DNA from 3 places in the Mesorhizobium sp. CA4 genome. Region 1 is predicted to be linked to each of the others. Evidence: predicted binding sites of a transcription regulator. Region 1 holds the regulator's gene; each other region holds the start of a gene.

Region 1 (4,869 bases):
CTGAAACGGCATATTTCGCGCGGGCTTTCGCGCGGTCGGCGTTCATGTAGCATAGGCGGTCTGGGGCGCAAGGGGCAGACCCGATGGCTGGACGTGGCCGGGGTGCGGAGGAGGGCAGGGGAACGACAGCTGGCGTCAGCGAGCGCCTGATGTTTGCCCATGCTGCGCCCGCCGAAGACGCGCCGCTTTCGCTTCCGGAACTCCATCCACCCGCCGAGCCGTCGCCGCCCGGTGGCGGTGCGCTGCAGCCAGCCTCGCCAACAGCTATCGCCGACAGGATCCGCAAACAGCTTGGCCGCGTTTCGCCTCCTGCGCTGCGCCGAAGCGTTGCCGTCGCTGCCGCGACCGAACTCGACCGTGGCGCCGGCTTTCTGCTGGTGCCGGTGTTCCTTGCAGCCGGCGTGATCTACTATTTTTCGCTGAGCACCGAGCCGGACCTCTACAGGCCGCTTGCGGCAGTGGCTCTGATGGCTGTCTGCGCGGCGGTGTCGCGCTCCTGGCAGAGAACGCATCTTCTCTTCATGGCGACGCTTTTCTGCGCCCTGGGCTTTCTCGCGGCCAAAGTGGAGACCTGGCGGATGGCGACCCCGATGCTTGGGTCCGAAATCCAGACACGGCTGACGGGCCGCCTCGTCGTCGCCGAGGCGATGGCCAACGGCCGCGTCCGGCTCACCATCGATCTGATTTCAACGGAGCGTCCGAAGCTGCGCTACGCGCCGGACCGCGTCAGGCTGTCAGCGCGCAGGATCCCGCCCGGCATGACGGCCGGATCGATGCTGACCGGCTATGCCAAGCTGCTGCCGCCGACGGGCCCGGTGCGGCCGGACAGCTACGACTTTTCCTTCGACAGCTACTTTGCCGGCATCGGCGGCAGCGGCTTTTTCCTGGGCGATCCGAAGCTGATTGCGCCGGTGGAGGCACCCTTTGGAGCGCGCGTCGCATCGGCAGTCGAAAACGCGCGCGAAGGGATCGCCGATCACATCAGGAGCAGCATCGGCGGGTCCGAGGGCGAGATCGCAGCGGCGCTCATCGTCGGCGTGCGCGCCGGCATTCCGGAAGCGATCAACGAGTCGATGCGGCGCACAGGCATCTATCACATCATCTCGATCTCCGGCCTTCACATGGCGCTGGTCGCCGGCACGATCATGGTGCTTTTACGCGGCGCCTTCGCGCTGTTTCCGGATTTCTCGTCGCGCCGACCGGTGAAGAAATATGCCGCTGGAATCGCGCTGATCTCGATCGCCGCTTACCTCGTCATCTCCGGCATCGTGGTGGCGGCCGAACGAAGCTTCATCATGCTCGCCGTAATGCTCGCGGCCGTGCTCTTCGATCGCGCGGCGCTCACCATGCGCAACCTGGCGATCTCGGCCATTGCCGTTATCCTTGTTTCGCCGCACGAAGTGGTCGGCCCGAGCTTCCAGATGTCCTTCGCCGCCACCGCCGCCCTGGTCGGCGCCTATGCCGGCTTTGCGGACTATCGCGCCGGCAAAACGATCGCGCCGCCGGCAAAGCGTTCGTTCCTCGGGTTCCTGTCGCGAAAACTGGCGGTTGGCGTGGGCGGCGCCGCCGTGACGTCGCTCATCGCGGGGAGCGCGACATTGCTGTTTGCGATCTGGCATTTTCAGCGCGTCTCGCCACTCAGCCTGCTCGCCAATCTGGCGGTCATGCCGATCGTCTCGCTGATCGTCATGCCGTTCGCGGTGTTGAGCGCGCTGGCCATGCCCTTCGGCTTCGACGGGCCGTTCCTCTATGTGATGGGCAAAGGCCTGACGGCAATGATCGCCATCTCGGCATGGATCTCCGAGCGCTCACCGGTCGACGCCGTCGGGCTGATCTCGATCCAGTCGGTGCTGCTGGCGACGATCGCGCTGGTCATCGCGACGATGGCCACCACCTGGCTAAGGCTTGCCGCTGTTCCCTTCGCGCTTGCCTCACTGCTGGCCATTCCGCATGTCCGCACGCCGGATGTGCTCATTTCGGAGGACGCGCATCTGGTGGCGATGCCGATCGGCGGCGGCGAGCTTGCCGTCAATCGCGCACGCTCCAACGAGTTCACCACCGACAACTGGAAACGGGCGTTGAGAGCCGAGGACATCGTGCCGCCGGAGACGTTCGCCCAAGATGCGCTGGACATCGCCGACCCCGTCGACCTGCCGCCCGGCTCGCCCTTCTACTGCACAGGTGATCTCTGCATCGGCCGGCATCCGTCCGGCGCCATCGTCGCGCTCGCCGAAAACCGCGACAGCGCCCGGCCGGCCTGCGGCTTCGCCGACCTCATCGTCATCAACGACGCCACGGCCTACAATCCTTGCCGCGATCCGCGCGTGCTTGTCGTCACCAAGCGGCAACTGGCGCGCGACGGCAGCGCCGCTGTTTTCTTCGATCTGCAATCGGCAACCGCGCCGCCGACTATTCGCTACGCGGTCGAAGAACCATACCGACCCTGGCACGAGCAGCGGAAATACGCACGCGAGGCAAGAGGACTGCCGCCCTATCAAAAGCCTGAGCGGGCGGATGCGAAACCTTCGCAATCGGATCAGTAGCGGCGGATCAGCCCGACAAGCTTGCCCTGCACCTTCACCCGATCCGGCCCGAAGATGCGGGTTTCGTAGGCGGGGTTGGCCGCCTCCAGCGCGATCGAGGCACCCTTGCGGCGGAAGCGCTTGAGCGTCGCTTCCTGGTCGTCGACCAGTGCCACCACGATCTCGCCCGGGCTTGCCGTGTTGGCGTTGCGGATGATGACGGTATCGCCGTCGAAGATGCCGGCCTCGATCATCGAGTCGCCCTTGACCTCCAGCGCATAATGCTCGCCGCCGGCGATCATGTCCGGCGGCACCGTGATCGAATGCGTCTGGTGCTGGATGGCGTCGATCGGCACGCCGGCGGCGATGCGGCCCATCACCGGAATGGACACGGCAGAGCCGGCATCGTCATCATTGCTCGGCGCCGGGGCGCGCGACGGCGCCGCCGGCTTCACCTGACGGCTGAGATTGTTCTGACCCAGGCTGCCTTGAATGACGCTCGGCGAAAACTTCTTCGCCGCGTTGAGGCCGGGGGCGATCGAATCGGGCAGGCGCAGCACTTCCAGCGCGCGCGCCCGGTTCGGCAGCCGGCGAATGAAGCCGCGTTCCTCCAGCGCCGTGATCAGCCGGTGGATGCCGGACTTGGAGGCGAGGTCGAGCGCTTCCTTCATCTCGTCGAAAGACGGCGGAATCCCGCTTTCCTTCAGCCTTTCGTGGATGAACATCAGAAGTTCATGTTGTTTGCGCGTCAGCATGGCGGCCCCCACGGGTTCTGAAACCAGAATCAGAAAACAAACCCAGAACAAACACTATCTGTTCCAGTTGTGTTCCGCAACCGTTTAAAGTTTAGTGAATTTGTTGACGATTTGTTCAGCGTAACATCAGCACGCTGCATTCGGCGCCGGTCTCTGCAGCCGGCGCGAAGGGCTCGCGCACGATCAGGCCGTTGGCCTCGGCGAGCGTCCTGAGCATCGAGGAGTCCTGGATGCCGAAGGGAGTCGCGACCAGGGCGCCGGCTTCCTCGCGCACGGAGGCGCGCACATAGTCCTGCCTGAGGTCGTTGGCCTGCATCGCGGCGCCCAACCGGGCCGCTCGCAGGTCCTGCCGGTGGTCGCGGCCGCCGAGCCGGGCAAGCAGCGGCTTCAGGAAGAGTTGCGAGCAGACGATGCTGGCTACCGGATTGCCGGGCAGGCCGATGCAGCGGATATTGCCAAGCCGGCCAAACATCAGCGGTTTGCCGGGGCGCATGGCGATCTTCCAGAAATCGAGCTTCATGCCTTCGCCGGTCAGAACGTCGTGGATCAGGTCGTGATCGCCGACCGAGGCGCCGCCGAGCGTGACGATGACGTCGGCGTTCGCCTCGACCGCTTTCCGGACCAGCGTGGCGATGGCCTCCTTGCGGTCGGCAGCGATGCCGAGATCGAGCACGCGCGCGCCGACCGACTGGGCGGCGGCGGCAACGCCATAAGCATTCGATGAAATGATCTGGTCGGGGCCGAGCGTGCTGCCCGGCGGCAGCAATTCATCGCCGGTGGCGATGATCGCGACCAGCGGCCGGCGCACGAGGTTCAAGGCAGAATGGTTGGCCGAGGCCGCCAGCGAAAGGGCCGCCGCGTCGAGCACGCGGCCCTTTTCGAGCAGCACGTCGCCCTGAACGAAGTCGAGCCCGCGGCGGCGCACATTGCGTGCTTCCGCGGTCGGTTGCGTCACCTCGATCCTGCCATTGCCGAGATCGCGGACGTTTTCCTGGATGACGACGGTGTCGGCGCCTTCAGGCAGTGGCGCGCCGGTGAAGATGCGCACGGCCTGGCCTTTTCCGACGGCTCCGGAGAAACCGCGTCCGGCGGGCGCCATGCCTATGACCTCGAGCCGCGCCGGCGCCGCGGCAACATCGGCCGAGCGCACGGCATAGCCATCCATCGCGGAGGCGTTAAAGGGCGGCTGCGTGCGCAGTGCGACAACCGGTTCCGCCAGGACCCGACCGGCCGCGTCCGCCAGCGGAACGCTCTCGCCCGGCAATGGCGTCGCGTCGTCGAGCAAGCGTTCGAGCGCCTCGGCGACCGGCACCAAAGCCATCAGGCATCCACCTTGTAGTCGCCGGACTTGCCGCCGGTCTTCTCGACCAGCCGGATACCGGAAATCACCATGCCGCGGTCCGCAGCCTTGGCCATGTCGTAGATGGTGAGGCAGGCGACCGAAGCGGCGGTCAGCGCCTCCATCTCCACGCCCGTCTTGCCGGTGACACGGGCGAGCGCGGTAACCTTAAGACCGGGCAACGAACGGTCTGGCTCGATCTCGACGGCCACTTTGGTGAGAAGCAGCGGATGGCAAAGCGGGATCAGCTCAT
Region 2 (4,869 bases), on a different contig from region 1:
CGCGTGCACCCGGTGGACCAGATCTTGACCAAGTCGGCTTCGTTCTTGCCACTCTTCGCGCTGGGTTTTTCAGGCGAGGCGCTTCTCATCTATGTGCTGATCTATCACTGGCAGTCGGTGTTCATCCACGCCAATACCCGCATCGGGTTCGGGCCACTGAGATGGCTGATTGCCTCGCCGCAGTTTCATCACTGGCATCATGCCAACGAACGCCAGGCCTATGACAAGAATTTCGCCGCCCAGTTGTCCGTCCTCGACATGATCGGCGGCACCTTGTTCATGCCGCAACATATGCCGGAAAAATACGGTGTCGACGAGCCGGTGCCGCAGCTCTATCACCAGCAGCTCGTCTATCCCTTCGTGACCGCGGCTGGGCCGGCCGCGCCGATCGCCGAAGCTTCGCCGGCGGCCGCCAAGCCGGAATAACGGCGCGGAAATGCCCGCCTCGGTGAACTGACCTGCGGGGGTCGGTTCATAAGTGGCAGGACTCCCGAAAGGGTAGTACCTTGTTGTCAGGCTGCGAAGCCGCCACAGCCGCGCGCCACCGGCTTGACCGAGACGATCGGCGGCTCCGAAGGCCAGAGCACGCCGGCCGTCACCGCGAAGGTGATCAGCGCATCGCGCGCGGCCTCGACCGAGATTTCTCCACTCCGCGCGGCCTCGCAGGCCTTCACCGCGGCGCCGTAGCTGAGGCGCCGGCGCGAGGGCGGAAACTCGGTCAGGAAGTCATGCATGTCGAACAGCGAGGCGATCATGCGCTTGTGGCCGGCGCCGACGCTGAGGGCGACCGGGGTGAAGAACGTCCTGTCGTGCATTCGGACCTCGTCTGTTGGCTGTGGAGGCGGCGGACCTCCGGTCTGGGGAAGGACGCCACACAACGCGGCTTGCGACCGGAAGTTCCGCGCATGCCGATTTTTCCGCATTGGACTTGATCCCTCGCCTGAACCAAAGGCTTCAACGCCTGGAGTTGGAGCAGCCAAGCGACTCTAGCGAACGCCGAGCGGCCCTGGTGGTCGGCTGGAGAGGCCAGGCAGCCTATTTCCACATGCCGCGCATGCGGGCGCCGAGATCGACCTTGACGCCCGGCTTCTGGCGCGGGTCGTCCTTGAGCGCCGCGCTTGCCCAGGACGATTGTTCGAAAGCCGAAAGCATCGAGGCCGGGATGAAGCGGGTGCGCGAGGCATAGACATGGCGGTCGCCGCGCGCCGCCTGGTTGTGCGGATAAAAACGCTGCGGCACCACCAGATGCAGGCTGTCCTTGGCCCTGGTCATCGCGACATAGAGCAGGCGCCGCTCCTCCTCAATGTCCTCCTTGGTGCCGACGCCGAGATCGGCCGGGATGCAGCCGTCTACCGTGTTGAGCACGAAGACGTTCTTCCATTCCTGGCCCTTCGCCGAATGGATGGTCGATAGGATGAGGTAATCCTCGTCGCGATGCGGCGGCCCGGCCTGGTCGCTTGTGGCGTCGGGCGGATCGAGGGTGAGCTCGGTCAGGAAGCGCTCTCGCGACGGATAGGTCGATGCGATCTGCTCGAGCTGCAGGAGGTCGGCGCGTCGCGTGATCGCGTCCTCATGGACACGCTCCATATGAGGCTCGTACCAGAGCCTGATCCGTTCCAGATCGGCCGGCCATTTGGCGCCCGCGCGCAGCCCGCTATAGATGTCGAGGAAGACCGGCCAATCCTGCGCGGCGCGCTGCGGCGGCCGGAAGCGGGCAAGGCCCAGCGTTTCGTCGAGCGACGTCGTCATGGCGTCCACGATCTGCGAGGCGGCGGAGGGGCCGATGCCCGGCATGAGTTGCAGCACGCGGAAACCGGCGACACGGTCGCGCGGGTTCTCGGCGAAGCGCAGCATGGCCAGCATGTCCTTCACATGCGCGGCGTCGAGGAATTTCAAGCCGCCGAACTTGACGAAGGGGATGTTGCGGCGCGTCAGCTCCACCTCCAGCGGTCCGCTGTGGCTCGAGGTGCGAAACAGCACCGCCTGCGCCTTCAGCGCTGTGCCGGCCTCGCGTTCGGCCAGGATCGCCTGGCAGACATAATTGGCTTGCTCAGCCTCGTCGCGCACGCTGACCAGCTGCGGCTTGTGCGAAGACTGGCGCTCGGTCCACAGATTCTTGGTGAAGCGCTCGCTGGCCTCGCCGATCACCTTGTTGGCGGCGGCCAGGATCGTCTCGGTCGAGCGGTAATTGCGCTCCAGCATGACGATCTCGGCGGGCTTTGCGAATTGTTTCGGGAAATCGAGGATGTTGCGCACTTCCGCGGCGCGGAAGGAATAGATCGACTGCGCGTCGTCGCCCACCACGGTCAGCCCCGCACCGTCGGGCTTCAGCGCCAGCAGGATCGAGGCCTGCAGCCGGTTGGTGTCTTGGTACTCGTCGACCAGCACGTGGTCGAAGCGGGAACCGAGATGCGCGGCGATCTCGGGCTCGGCCGCCATCTGCGCCCAGTAGAGCAGCAGGTCGTCGTAATCGAGCACGTTCTGCGCCTGCTTGGCCTCGACGTAAGCCGCGAAAAGTTCCTTCAGCTGGTCCGCCCATGCCGCGCACCAGGGGAAGGCGGAGCCCAGCACTTCGCCAAGCGGCGCCTGCGCATTCACCGCCCGCGAATAGATCTGCAGGCAGGTGCCCTTCGTCGGGAAACGGCTTTCGGTCTTCGAGAATCCCAGCTCGTGCCGGGCAAGGTTCATCAGGTCGGCGGAATCCTCGCGATCATGGATGGTGAAGGCGGGATCGAGGCCGATCTGCTCGGCATAGTCGCGCAACAACCTTGCGCCGATGCCATGAAACGTGCCGGCCCAGGCGAGCGCGTCGGCGATGATTGCCGCGTCGCGGCCCAGCACCTCGCCGGCAATGCGCTCGACGCGCTTGGCCATTTCGGCGGCGGCGCGGCGCGAGAAGGTCATCAACAGGATACGGCGCGGATCGGCGCCCTTGACGACGAGATGGGCGACGCGATGCGCGAGCGTGTTGGTCTTGCCGGAGCCTGCGCCGGCGATCACCAGCAGCGGCGCCGCCACCTTGCCGTCGCCATGCACCACCGCCAGCCGCTGCTCGTCGTTCAGCCGGGCAAGATAGGCGGGCGTCTCGAAGGACGAATCACGGGCGGCGATGTTCATCGCCCATCAAGCATCGTTTCCGCTTTGTTCGCAATAATTTACTCGACCCGCGCGAGCGGGGAGAGGTGGCCGCGAAGCGGCCGGAGAGGGCTGCGCCGGCATCCACGATTCATCGGAAGGGGCTATTCCCACCCGAAACAGCCGTTACCGCTTCGGCTCGACTCCCATCGCGGCCGACTGCCGCCGCAGCCTGCGCCTTTCGTCGCCCGGCATATCCAGCGGCGCGACGTTTCCAGGCACCTCGTCGATGATCCTCACGGCAACGCGATAGGCGGTGTAGGCAAAAAGGCCGGCAAGCAGAAGGCGGACCATGTTCAGTTCCTCGTTGCGTTCGATTGGCTCGGGATTTCAACCGGACTCGGGGTCAGTTGGTTCCCGCCGGTCCACGCAACCAAACCGCCACCGCCTCGTTTGCCCCTCATGAAAGCGGCGAACGAGAGGAGGTCGTCATGAAGAAACGTCCTGTACTGCTGGCTCTTGCGGCAGGGCTCGCGCTCGCCGCCTGCGACAACAATGTGCAGCCCACCAAGGCGCCGAGCAATGAGGTCAACCAGAACCCTCAGGTCGATAAAAACCCGGTGCCGAAATCGACCACCGGCGGAGACCAGCCGGGCACGCCGCCGAAGCAATAGCGCCAAGGCCGGCCTGCCAAGATTATCGTCGAAACGAAGAAGGCCGGCGCTGCTTGGGAGGAAGCTGGGTAGCGCCGGCCAAGCGGGAAAATCAGGCCCGCCGCACAATCCAACATAGCTGAGTCTCGACATCGCGTCATGGCGTGATCGCGCTAGCCGGCTATAGAGCCACCGGAAATCACGAAATTCGGCAGGGCCAGCCATTGCGAGGGCCGCCGAAGGTTCGCTCAAGTGAGCATTTGTGGAAGCGTGCTCTTCACGCCATCGCCACGCGCCGCACCGGCACGTTGGCGATCTCGATGTCCAACTGGCGCTGCGTCAGCGCCGCTTCGGCCATGATCCACCGCTTGAACAGCTCGACCTTGCGGGCCCCGAGGGCCTTGATAGGGCTGACGAAATACCAGCCCGCCGTGTTGGGCTGGTGGACCGCGAAGGGCGCCACCAGCCGTTCGGCGCGGATGTCGCTTGCCATATAAGCGCGGTTGGCGACGGCAAAGCCCATGCCGGCATTGGCCGCTTCGTAGGACATCATGCAGCTATCGAAATAGACGCTCCTCGTTTCGCCAAGCACGAAGCTCGCGCCGGCAAAGCCCAGCCACGACTGCCAGTTCTGCGTGCACGTGTCGGAGTGCAGCAGCGTGAAGTAGCGCAGGTCCTCCGGCACCACCTTCGACAGCGGTTTGTCGCCCAGCACCTCGTGGAAGAGCTTGCGGCTGCACACCGGCGTCAGATCTTCCTTGAACAGCAGCTCCGACGTGAGACCGGGGAAATTGCCGTCGCCATAACGGATTTCGAGGTCGTATTCGGAAATCGAGAATTCATGCGTGGCGTAAGAGGTCGACACCCGCATCTCGATGTCGGGATATTGATGCTGGAAGGCCGAAAGCCGCGGAAACAACCAGCGCGCCGCGAAGGTCGGCAGCACGCAGATCCGCAGTACATGCGCCTGCGACTGGCCGGTTGCCTCCATGCTGGCCGCCACGATGCGCTCCAGCGCCTCGCGCACGCGCGCCACATAGGTCTCGCCCTCCGGCGTCAGCGACACCGCATTGCCGCCGCGCTCGAAGATCTTGAAGCGCAGCTGATCCTCCAGGCTCTTCACGCGCTGGCTGACGGCGGA
Region 3 (4,869 bases), on a different contig from region 1:
ACGCGGCGTTCGCTTTGTCTATCGCTGCCGGTAGCTGATCCTTCCGCGCCTACAGCGCCTTGGCAATCTCCGCCGCCAGCCGCGCATTGTTCTCGACCAGCGCGATGTTGGTCTTGAGGCTGCGGCCGCCAGTCAGCTCCAGGATTTTCGACAAAAGGAACGGCGTCACCGCCTTGCCGGTGACGTTCTGCGCTTGGGCCGCTTTCTGCGCCGCCTGGATGTAACCGTCCATCTCAGCGGCCGGTATCTCGTCATTCCGCGGCACCGGATTGGCGACCAGAATGCCGCCACCCAGACCCAGCGCTTGGCGCGTGCGGTAGAAATGCGCGATGTCTTCCGGCGCATTGAGCGTCAACGGGGCGCGGAAAGGCGACTGCCTCGACCAGAAGGCCGGCATGGTCTCGCAGCCATGGCCGATAACCGGCACGCCGCGCGTTTCCAGCACTTCCAGCGTCTTTTCGATATCGAGGATCGCCTTGGCGCCGGCCGAGACGACGATGACCGGCGTGCGCGCCAGTTCGTCGAGGTCGGCAGAGATGTCGAAACTCTTTTCGGCGCCCTTGTGGACGCCGCCGATGCCGCCGGTGGCGAAGACTTTTATGCCGGCCATATGCGCTGCGATCATGGTGGCCGCGACTGTGGTGCCGCCGGTGCGCGTTTGAGCGACCGCGAAGCCGAGATCGGCGCGCGACAGCTTCATGGCATCGCCCGTCATGGCCAGCGATTCGCGCTCGCCGTCGGACAGGCCGATCTTGATGCGCCCGTCGACCACGGCGATCGTCGCCGGCACCGCGCCGCCGTCGATGATGATCTGCTCGACCTTGGCGGCCATCGCGCCATTGTCGGGATAGGGCATGCCGTGGGTTATGATGGTGCTTTCCAGCGCCACCACGGGCCGGCCGGCGGCAAGCGCTTCCGCCACCGGCGGGTGGATGTCGACGAAGGGGCGGGCGGTTTCCGGCGTCATGGCTGTCTCCGACAAGGAGGAAATAGATGGTGGGTGGCCCTATGCCACCTCCCGCGCCTCCGGCACAAGGGCGAGCGCCTGCGTGAAATTGGCGATCGTGAAGGACGGCACGGCATCGGAGCTCTCTATGGCGAGCATTGCCGCCGCAACGCCTTCGCGCAGCGCGGCACGCAGCGGCAGGCCGCGCAGCAGGGCGGCGACCGTCGCGCCGGTCAGGGCGTCGCCGGCCCCGGTCACGTCGGCGACCCGGCGCGGCGTGGGCGGATCGATTTCAAAGATGCCTGTGTCGTCGAAGCCCAGCACGGGGGCGCTGCCGGCCGTAACCACGCCGGCATTCAGGCCAACCCGCCTGAGCGCGTCGACAAGGGGCTTGCCTGAGACTTCGGCGCCGACCAGGGCGGCAGCTTCGCGGCGGTTCATGAAAAGCAGCGACAAATTCCCGAGCAACGGAGCCAACCGAACGACCTTGGCCGGCGAGACGGCAATGGCGAAGACCGGCCGGCCGCCGGCCAGCGCCACCAGGCGCTCCAGCGCCGCCGTGGGCAGGTTGGCATCGCACAGGATCGCGTCGGCGGCTTCGATCGCCTCGCGCACCTTGGAACGCCTTATCTGCTTGGGGAAGGCCAGGTCATAGAGCGCCATGTCGGCCAGGCCGACGATCAATTCGCCCTCGGCGTCGATCAGCGCCGTGTAGCTCGGCGTCGTGCGGTCGAGGAACACGACCGAGAGGTCCGTTATCCCGGCGCTGTCGATCGCCGAGGCGACCGTGTCCGCCGCCGCGTCGCCGCCGCGCACGGATATCAGCGAGGCCGACACGCCGCGCTTCACCACGCTGCGCAGCGCGTTGAAAACGACGCCGCCGACGTCCTCGCGCATCATGCCGGGGTTGGAGGCGGCGGGCACATAAATGCCCGAGACCCGGCCGCGCCGGTCGATATGGGCGCCGCCCAGCGCCAGGATAGTGGGGGATGTCGGCATTTCGGGTCGCTGACTTTCGTTGATCGTGCGGCTGCGCACACTAGAGCGGTTCGGCGTTTCACGGAATCGCTGAACCGCTGTAAAATCTTTCTTCCTGCGCAATTCCGGACGGAAATCCGCTACGCACTTTTCCTGGAATTGCTCTAGGGTTTTCCAGATCGCCCAGCAATCGGGGTCGCGATTCGGACGGCCGGATATCGAAATCTCTTCTGGACCAGTGGTTGTGCTCCGCACCAGCTCTGGCGAGACAAAAATAGAACAAATCCAGATAGTGTTTGTTTTTCAGATATTTGTCACCCCTTGCCAAATGAGAACAAAAAAGGTACAAAAGAGCAGGGATCACGGATTGTCCGGCCTTCATTGATGACCTAGGGGTGATGTATCATGGCTCAGAATACTTTGCGGCTTGTAGAGGATAAGGCAGTGGACAAATCAAAGGCTCTGGATGCGGCGCTGTCGCAAATCGAGCGCGCTTTCGGCAAGGGCTCGATCATGCGGCTCGGCGCCAACGAGCAGGTGGTCGAGATCGAAACCGTGCCGACCGGGTCGCTCGGGCTCGACATCGCGCTCGGCGTCGGCGGCCTGCCGCGCGGCCGCATCATCGAAATCTACGGGCCGGAAAGCTCGGGCAAGACGACGCTGGCGCTGCACACCGTGGCGGAAGCCCAGAAGAAGGGCGGCATCTGCGCCTTCGTCGATGCCGAGCACGCGCTCGATCCGGTCTATGCCCGCAAGCTCGGCGTCGACCTGGAAAACCTCCTGATCTCTCAGCCCGATACAGGCGAGCAGGCGCTGGAAATCTGCGACACGCTGGTGCGTTCGGGCGCGATCGACGTTCTGGTCGTCGACTCCGTTGCGGCGCTGACGCCGCGCGCAGAAATCGAAGGCGAGATGGGCGATGCGCTGCCCGGTCTCCAGGCTCGTTTGATGAGCCAGGCGCTGCGCAAGCTGACCGCCTCGATCTCGCGCTCCAACACCATGGTCATCTTCATCAACCAGATCCGCATGAAGATCGGCGTCATGTTCGGCTCGCCCGAGACGACCACGGGTGGCAACGCGCTGAAATTCTACGCCTCGGTGCGCCTCGACATCCGCCGCATCGGCTCGGTCAAGGACCGCGACGAGGTCGTCGGCAACCAGACCCGCGTCAAGGTGGTCAAGAACAAGCTGGCGCCGCCCTTCAAGGTGGTGGAGTTCGACATCATGTATGGCGAGGGCGTGTCCAAGACCGGCGAGCTCGTCGATCTCGGGGTCAAGGCGGGCGTGGTCGAGAAGTCGGGCGCCTGGTTCTCCTATAATTCGCAACGTCTCGGCCAGGGTCGCGAGAACGCCAAGCTGTTCCTGCGCGACAATCCCGACACGGCGCGCGAGATCGAGATGGCGCTCAGGCAGAATGCCGGGCTGATCGCCGAGAAATTCCTCGAGAATGGCGGCTCCGAAGGCGGGGACGACGGTTTCGAGGACGAAGCCGGCGCCATATAGGGCCGGTTCGTCCAGGAAGGCCGCGCGGCGGTTTCCTGTTCGGGATTGAGCGAAAGCAATTCGTCGCTCAGCCGGAGTTCGGCCACAATCCTGGTTTATCGGTTTGTGCTTATGTAGTCGAGTTCTTGAGTACTGCGTACCCGAACCGCCGGCCTTCGTGCCGGCGGTTTTGCGTTTTGCGGGCGGTGCTGAGGCGCCGCTCCTACGAAGATTGGCCCAAAGCGCGTCGCGCTGAAACGGGTCCAGGTGACGCGCTTTAGGTCTTCGTTTTGATACATGTCGTTGTGCCAGAACCGCTGCGCACTTCCGGGCGACATGCATTAATTCCGTGTTTCTGGACAGGGTGAGGAGCTATCGCTAAAAGGCCCATCTATCTTCTGAAACAAAAGCCCATCAGCCGCCGGCAACGCCGGCGGTTCTCGCGAAAAGGCAGTACGCAATGAGTGGCGTGAACGACATCCGGGCGACATTCCTCGACTACTTCCGCAAGGAGGGCCACGAGATCGTCGCCTCAAGCCCGCTGGTGCCGCGCAACGATCCGACGCTGATGTTCACCAACGCTGGCATGGTGCAGTTCAAGAACGTGTTCACCGGCCTGGAGAAGCGTCCCTATTCGCGCGCCGCGACCGCACAGAAGAGCGTGCGCGCCGGCGGCAAGCACAACGATCTCGATAATGTCGGCTACACCGCGCGCCATCTCACCTTCTTCGAGATGCTCGGCAATTTCTCGTTCGGCGACTATTTCAAGGAGCGTGCGATCGAGCTTGCCTGGAACCTGATCACCAAGGAATTCGGTCTGCCGAAAGACAAGCTCTTGGTCACCGTCTATCACACCGACGACGAGGCGGCGGGTTACTGGAAGAAGATCGCCGGCTTCTCCGACGACCGCATAATCCGCATCCCGACCTCCGACAATTTCTGGGCGATGGGCGACACCGGTCCCTGCGGGCCGTGCTCGGAAATCTTCATCGACCGCGGCGAGCATATCTGGGGCGGCCCGCCCGGCAGCCCGGAAGAGGACGGCGACCGGTTCCTGGAATTCTGGAACCTGGTGTTCATGCAGTATGAGCAGGTGACGAAGGAAGAGCGCATCGACCTGCCGCGTCCCTCCATCGACACCGGCATGGGCCTGGAGCGCATGGCCTCCATCCTGCAAGGGGTCGAGAGCGTCTTCGAGACCGACCTTTTCAAGCATCTGATCGATGTGGCGTCCTCGGCGCTCGGTCAGGGTCCGAACCAGGAGAACGTGGCGTCCTACCGCGTGATCGCCGATCACCTGCGCTCGTCCTCCTTCCTGGTCGCCGATGGCGTGCTGCCGTCCAACGAAGGCCGCGGCTATGTGCTGCGCCGCATCATGCGTCGTGCCATGCGCCATGCGCAGCTGCTTGGCGCCAAGGATCCGCTGATGTGGCAGCTGGTGCCGGCGCTGGTGCGCGAGATGG

What was found. The regulator LexA, encoded in region 1, represses DNA repair genes until DNA is damaged. The targets are predictions, from matches to a motif close to TGTTCNNNNTGTGTTCNG.
Region 2: LB528_RS18900 (ATP-dependent helicase) is a predicted target of LexA. The motif match lies at 3,132-3,149, and genes of this name have one in related genera.
Region 3: recA (recombinase RecA) is a predicted target of LexA. The motif match lies at 2,255-2,272, and genes of this name have one in related genera.

The regions. Positions count from the first base shown of each region.
Region 1 covers NZ_JAIUHK010000009.1:61,506-66,374, reverse strand. Annotated here, with positions in the region: gene LB528_RS09840 (ComEC/Rec2 family competence protein) at 84-2,543, shown strand; gene lexA (transcriptional repressor LexA) at 2,537-3,277, opposite strand; gene glp (gephyrin-like molybdotransferase Glp) at 3,393-4,598, opposite strand; gene moaC (cyclic pyranopterin monophosphate synthase MoaC) at 4,598-4,869, opposite strand, start outside.
Region 2 covers NZ_JAIUHK010000023.1:2,765-7,633, forward strand. Annotated here, with positions in the region: gene LB528_RS18890 (sterol desaturase family protein) at 1-426, shown strand, start outside; gene LB528_RS18895 (DUF982 domain-containing protein) at 513-815, opposite strand; gene LB528_RS18900 (ATP-dependent helicase) at 1,036-3,117, opposite strand; gene LB528_RS18905 (hypothetical protein) at 3,262-3,429, opposite strand; gene LB528_RS18910 (hypothetical protein) at 3,567-3,749, shown strand; gene LB528_RS18915 (LysR substrate-binding domain-containing protein) at 4,006-4,869, opposite strand, start outside.
Region 3 covers NZ_JAIUHK010000001.1:249,416-254,284, forward strand. Annotated here, with positions in the region: gene LB528_RS01235 (pseudouridine-5'-phosphate glycosidase) at 50-967, opposite strand; gene LB528_RS01240 (carbohydrate kinase family protein) at 1,007-1,945, opposite strand; gene recA (recombinase RecA) at 2,330-3,427, shown strand; gene alaS (alanine--tRNA ligase) at 3,867-4,869, shown strand, end outside.